2 regions of the Haloleucobacter albus genome follow, and region 1 is predicted to be linked to the other one. Evidence: riboswitches for the same ligand, from Rfam matches in the RefSeq annotation. Region 1 holds a riboswitch; the other holds the start of a gene.
What was found. Region 1 has a riboswitch for cobalamin ahead of ACT6QH_RS12050 (ribonucleoside-diphosphate reductase subunit alpha). Riboswitches for the same ligand answer to the same signal wherever they lie in the genome.

Region 1 (3,408 bases):
GTGCCATTCTCGGCATCATCGGCATCATCCGTATCACCGTGTGGCAGGAAGCCGGCATTTTCGATTACGGTGAGCATTGGCAGATTCTGGCGATCACCATTGGCATAGCACTGGTGGGTATCGTGACTTTCGGCTCGATCACCGGCTCGTTGCTGCCCTTCATCATCAAGCGCGCCGGGTTCGATCCCGCTTCCGCTTCGGCACCGTTCGTCGCAACCCTCGTCGATGTGACGGGTATCGTCATCTACTTCTCGGTGGCGTGGGTCATGCTGGCTGGCACCATTTTGTAAGGCGGGCCGCCCCGCCTTTTCAGAAGATACGATCAGCAGGCCGCGGGTGTTTTTGCCCGCGGCCTTTTCTGTTGCGGGGGCACAGGTCCGGGGACGCATGTCCGGGGCGCATGGGGGCGTAGGTGTTCATCAGCTGGCGAAACGTTTGTGGGGCACCCTGCTGCCATGATGTCGCCCGCCACGGCGCGGGCTTGGGTTGAGCTGTGCTTTGCGCCAGAAAGAGGCAAGAAAGAGCTATGGCCTTGTAACCGAAGCAGTTTATGGTTCTGCACGAGCCATGTGCAGGGTGGGGGCCGCTCTTGTCCGAGGAAGCTGAAATCGCCCGTGAGGTTTGTCTGGCACATTCCTGTCCGCCAGAGCGTCTTCAGGCGGCGCTGGATGATGTGGTGTCGCGCATGGCGGCCCGCGTCAGGCGCGGCAAGGTGGCGGATTATATTCCCCCGCTGGCGGAGGTGGACCCGCAGCAGTTCGGCATCGCCGTAGCGCTGAATGATGGTAGCGTCCATGTGGCGGGTGATGCGGATGCGCCCTTCTCCATCCAGAGCGTCTCCAAGGTATTTTCGCTCACGCTCGCGCTGGGGCAGGTGGGGGATGGATTGTGGAAGCGCGTGGGGCGCGAGCCCTCTGGCAATGCCTTCAACTCCATTGTTCAGCTTGAGCATGAGAAGGGCATTCCGCGCAATCCCTTCATCAATGCCGGGGCCATCATGGTGGCCGATGTGCTGCTGGCCGGCCACAAGCCGCGCGAGACCATTGGCGAAATCCTGCACTTCGTTCGCGCGCTGGCGCAGGATGACAGCATCACGATTGATCCTCTGGTCGCGCGGGCGGAAAAAGCCACGGGTTTCCGCAATGTGGCGTTGGCCAATTACATGAAATCCTTCGGTACGCTGGATAATGAGCCGGAGATGGTGCTGGGGGTCTATTTCCACCAGTGCGCCATGGCCATGAGTTGTCGCCAGCTTGCGCAGGCCGGGGGCTTCCTGGCCAATGGCGGGCGCAATCCGCTCACCGGCTTTTCCGTGGTGGCCCCGGAGCGGGCCCGGCGTATCAATGCCATCATGCTCACCTGTGGCCATTATGATGGCTCGGGAGACTTCGCCTTTCGGGTGGGGCTGCCCTCCAAGAGCGGGGTGGGCGGGGGCATTCTGGCCATTCTGCCCGGCACGGCCTCCATTGCGGTATGGTCACCGGGGCTGAGCGAGCAGGGCAATTCCCTGCTGGGCACGGACGCGCTGGAGTTTCTGAGCCGGCGTATGGGCTGGTCGGTCTTTTGAGACGACCGGGCGACCATGATTCGTGGCGGAAGAGACGAGCATCTGCGCCATAATCGCTTGATTCCGGCCCGCCGCGCAGATGTCCACATTTGTTTCCCACAAAAGCATTGTGTTGCGCTGTGGCGTCGCAAAATATTTCCGGCTGGCCCATTTGGCTGTAATGGTTTGCCCATGCGCGTTTTCTCCCGCTGCTTCGCAAGTGGGGGTGCCTCGGGCAGCTAACAGCATATTGACATGCGGGTTCATGTGGCCGCTACATATAGTGGTCACGGTCTCCTTTCGGGAGGCAGGAGGGAAGTTCGGTGCAACACCGACGCTGCCCCCGCAACTGTAAGCGACGAGCCGAAATCCACGCATCTTTCAGGATGCAGCCACTGGAAAAGCCGGGCCACCGGCAACCGGGAAGGCGGATGGCTGGCGACGACCCGCGAGCCAGGACATCTCTGTCGTGACAGCAAGAAACGACCACGGGCGGGGTGCCCCGGAGGATCGCAGGCCGGCGCTGTCTTGCGACATGCGCCTTCTGCGTTTTTTCGCCCCCTGCCTCCAGCGCACGGGGTGCATGCCAGATGTCTCTTTCTGTCCAGTCGGAACAGGTCGCGCCGGTTACTCCGGTTTCTGCCGCGCCAGCCGTCACGGCCCGCGCGGGTGAGCCGGGCTACCAGATCATCCGCCGCAACGGGGCGGTGACGCCGTTTGATCCGTCCAAGATCGCGGTGGCGCTCACCAAGGCCTTTCTGGCGGTGGAAGGCGGTACGGCGGCTGCCTCACGCCGGGTGCATGACATTGTGGCGGAGCTGACGGAACAGGTGGTGGCGAACCTCACTCGCCGGGTGGATGCGGGCCGCACATTCCATATCGAGGATGTGCAGGATCAGGTCGAGTTGGCCCTGATGCGCGGTGGACACCATAAGGTGGCGCGCGCTTATGTGCTCTACCGCGAGGACCGCGCCCGTGAGCGTGCGGCGGCTCTTGAGCAGCAGGAGAAGGCGCAGGCGGTGCCCGAGCTGCATATGCGCGAGAGCGATGGCAGCCGCGTGCCGCTGGATGGTGCGCGCCTTGAAACCGTGGTGCGCGAAGCCTGCGCCGGCCTTGATGGGGTTTCGCCTGAGCCGGTTCTGGCCGAGACAAGGCGCAATCTGTATGACGGTATCACGCGTGATGAACTGGCGCTGGCCCCCATTCTGGCCGCCCGCACGCTGATCGAGACCGAGCCGAATTATGCCAAGGTCTCCGCGCGGCTTCTGACAGACAGGCTCCGCCGTGAGGCGCTCAGTTTCATTGCCGGCCACCCGGATGAGGCCACGCAGACCGAGATGGGCGCGCGCTATGCGGATTATTTTCCCGCTTATGTAAAGGCCGGCATCAAGGCCGAATTGCTGGACCCGGAACTGGGCCGGTTCGATCTCGCCCGCATTGCGGCGGCCCTGAAGCCGGAGCGGGATTTGCAGTTTGATTATCTGGGCCTGCAAACCCTTTATGATCGTTATTTCCTGCATGTGTCCGGCACGCGCTTCGAGCTGCCGCAGGCCTTCTTCATGCGCGTGGCCATGGGCCTTGCGGTGCGCGAGATTGACCGTGAAGCGCGCGCCATAGAATTTTATAATTTGTTGTCGTCGTTCGACTTCATGGCCTCGACGCCGACCCTGTTCAATGCCGGCACGCTGCGCCCGCAGCTTTCAAGCTGCTTCCTCACCACGGTGTCGGATGATCTCGACGGCATCTTCAAGGCGGTGCGTGACAATGCGCTGCTGGCTAAATATTCCGGCGGCCTCGGAAATGACTGGACCCCGGTGCGGGGCCTTGGCGCGCATATCAAGGGCACGAATGGCGAGAGCCAG
Region 2 (3,408 bases), on a different contig from region 1:
CACCGTATTGGTGTGGGTGTAATCGGCCCGAATGGAGAACTGCTCGGAAAGCTTCAACGCCAGAAAGGCTTCAACGCCATCACTCGTAGCGCTGGAGAGGTTCTCGTTGGTGTAGTTGCCGGTTGTCATGTTGCGGGCGGTGACAATAAGGTTCGTCACATCATTGTAGAAATAGGTCAGGCCGAAGCTGACTTTGTCATCCCACAGATATTGTTCAAAGCCGACATCCCAGCCGTCGCTCTCTTCGGGCTTGAGGTTGGTGTTGCCGTAATAGGGGGCATAAAGCTGATAGAGGGTCGGCGCCTTGAAGCCGGTGCCATAGGTGAACTTCAGCTTTGTGTTGGTTTCTGGAATCCAGAGCGCAGGCGCAATACGCCAAGTGGTATGGCCACCCCAGGTATCATAATCATCATAGCGGATATTGGCCGCGATGAAGAGACGATCCCAGAAAGACGTCTGAAGCTGAGCATAACCGGCCGTATCGTCGCTGCTGGCATCCATGCTGGTCCAGGCAGATTCGGAGGTCATGTAATCACGCTTGTGTTCCACGCCGACAAGCAGGTTCTGGCCGGGCATGAAATCATAGCTGGAACGCCAGTAATAGGTCTGGCGGTCACCGGAATATTCGCTGAGATTGTTCTTGTAGAGGCTGGTATTGTCGCGCGCATAATTTGTAGCGGCAACACCGAAGGTGTTGACCAGCGCGCCATCCAGCAAGGACCAGATGCCTTCACCCTTGGTGATGAAGGTCGTGGCGTGGGTCGTATCCTGGAAGGGGGCCGGCGCGCTCTCATATGTGGCGCTGTTCCACAAATCCGAGGTGTAATCGAGCCAGGCGTTAATGTAGCGGGCGGTGTAGTTGATGGTGAAATTGTCGCTCACATCCAGGTCGAAACGCCCGGAGAGCGTGAGGTTTTCATTCCGGTTGTCATTGTTCGGCATGCCGAAGGGAATGATGGATTGCGGCGTGACCGGAATGGCCGTACTGGCATAATTGCCGATATTCATATTGTAGGAGAAGCCCTGCATGGCCCCCTTCAGGCTCGCGACCTGATTGAAAGTGCCAAGGCCACCGGCTTCCAGATAACCGGAAAGCTGGGCCGGGCCGCTGCCGCGCTCGGTCGTCATGGAGATGACGCCGCCAATGGCCTCCGAGCCATAAAGGCCGCTCTGCGGGCCACGCAGAACCTCAAGCCGGGCCATGTCATTGGTGAACATGTAGCCGAGATCGAACGTATTGCCGGGGCTGGATGGGTCGGCAAGCTCAATGCCGTCCAGCATCACCTTGACCTGGCTGGAGCTGGAGCCACGAATGAACACGGAGGTTGAGCTGCCGGGGCCGCCCGTCTGCACAACATTCAAGCCGGGAACGGATTGCAGAACATCCGGGACGCTGCGCTCCTGACGCTGCTCGATCTCCTCGCCGGTCACTACGGTCACCGAGCTGGCGACTTCGCGGCTGGGTGTGGCCTGGGTGGTGGCGCTCACCACCACATCCGGCAGGGCGATCTGTTCCTGAATCTGGATCTCTTCAGCTTGCTGCGTGTTTTCGGCAGACTGGGCAAAAGCCGGAGTTGCGGCCATAGCGATGCTGATTGCCAGCAGGCTGGCGCTGGAACAACGCATATGGCGGGTAAGAGCCGCTGTATCAGGAGCCTGTTTTGTGGCGCCGAATGCAGCACGGAGCTGGTGGCTGAAGGGAGCGGAACGCGGCATGTGAACCTCTGGCGAAACGCCAATGTGGACACGTCACCGCGAACGAAGCGTCGTTTCCATGTCGGGAGACATGAAACTGTTCACCGCATCGGGGAGCCCCGCCCGACGTGCTCGCGTGTGACCACGGGTGACGGCAGGTCTCCTGGCTTGTGGGTCCCTGCCTGTCTCCACCTTCCCAGGCCCCTGATGCCCAGTGGTCTATTGGAGAGAGGCTCGCCACTCACAGTTGCGGGGGCAGCCATGGATTTGATGCGCAGATGCACATCTCACCACGTTCCCTTTTCATCCTTCTGGGAAGGATACCGTCGGAGATGGAAAATAGGGATTCGTAACGTCAAGCGTCAATGGACCTATTACAGTTTGGTAACATCTGTGGCCGCATTGCAACATAAGCATGTTCAGATCCGGGCGCGGGGACGGATATTCTGCGCCCAGCCCGCCTGCCGCGGCAGGTCCGCGGCAGACTGAAAGATGAGGCTTCTTCCCTGTGAGGGCGGGAAGGGGCTCAGCGGTTCTTGAATTCCGCTGCCCGCTTTTCGGAGAAGGCACGCATGCCTTCCTTCTGGTCTTCTGTGGCGAACAGGGCATGGAAGGTGCGCCGTTCAAACAACACGCCTTCATTCAGGCTCACTTCAAAGGCGCGATTGACTGCTTCCTTCGCGGAAAGCACGGAGGGTTTGCCATAATTGGCGATGGTGCGGGCGGTTTCCATCACCTCTTCCATATGGCGCTCGGCCGGCACCACGCGGGAGACAAGGCCGGCGCGCTCGGCCTCTTCAGCGCCAATCATGCGGCCGGTCAGCACCATGTCCATGGCCTTGTATTTGCCAATGGCGTGGGTGAGGCGCTGCGAGCCGCCCATGCCGGGCATGACGCCCAGCTTGATTTCGGGCTGGCCGAATTTGGCGGTTTCGGAAGCGATGATGAGGTCGCACATCATGGCCAGCTCACAGCCACCACCCAGCGCGAAGCCGGAAACCGCCGCGATCAGCGGGGTGCGGCAGTGCGCCACGGTCTGCCAATCGGAGAACCAGTCATCCAGCAACATGTCCACGGCAGAGCGCTCTGCCATTTCCTTGATGTCGGCACCGGCGGCGAAGGCCTTTTCGGAACCTGTCACGACGATGGCGCCCACGCCGGTATCCTGATCGAGCGCGGTGACAGCCTTGGCCATGGCGGTCATCACCTGGAAATTCAGGGCATTGAGTGCTTTGGGACGGTTGAGGCGGATAATGGCGACGCGCCCCTCGCGCTCTATGAGGATGACATCTTCAGCGGTGTTTTCGGTGGTCCCGTTGGACATGTGCTGCTTCCTCTCGACGCCAGCCGCCGGAGCGGCGGAAAAATATGCCGCGGCTGATCTGCCGGGGCGAGCCACCGCATATAAAGGAAAGAATGCGGGGTGTCGCTATTTCGGCATGTGGATGGAAGATCTGCGGCAGGCCATGTTGAAGGTGAGTGTGGCGGATGTGCCGCAGCCAGCCTGCGCCGCAGGGCCATGGCGGATCTCGCATTGCGGGGCAGGCCCGCCATTCCCTATAATTTCACGTCCTCAGTAAGGGGTGTGTGATGACATATTGTTGCGGCGTGCTTGTGCGTGAAGGGCTGGTGCTGCTTGCGGATACCCGGACAAATGCCGGGGTGGATAATATTTCCACCTTCCGAAAGCTCCACATTTTTGAAGAGCCCGGC

Region 2: it holds a riboswitch for cobalamin, as region 1 does, so the genes downstream of both, ACT6QH_RS12925 (TonB-dependent receptor plug domain-containing protein) here and ACT6QH_RS12050 (ribonucleoside-diphosphate reductase subunit alpha) in region 1, are expected to answer to the same signal.

The regions. Positions count from the first base shown of each region.
Region 1 is NZ_JBQWAS010000028.1:469,199-472,606, reverse strand. Features, by position in the region: gene mgtE (magnesium transporter) at 1-290, shown strand, start outside; gene ACT6QH_RS12055 (glutaminase) at 626-1,567, shown strand; cobalamin riboswitch at 1,820-2,032, shown strand; gene ACT6QH_RS12050 (ribonucleoside-diphosphate reductase subunit alpha) at 2,137-3,408, shown strand, end outside.
Region 2 is NZ_JBQWAS010000029.1:91,996-95,403, reverse strand. Features, by position in the region: gene ACT6QH_RS12925 (TonB-dependent receptor plug domain-containing protein) at 1-1,716, opposite strand, end outside; cobalamin riboswitch at 1,832-2,038, opposite strand; gene ACT6QH_RS12920 (enoyl-CoA hydratase) at 2,222-3,019, opposite strand; gene ACT6QH_RS12915 (proteasome-type protease) at 3,286-3,408, shown strand, end outside.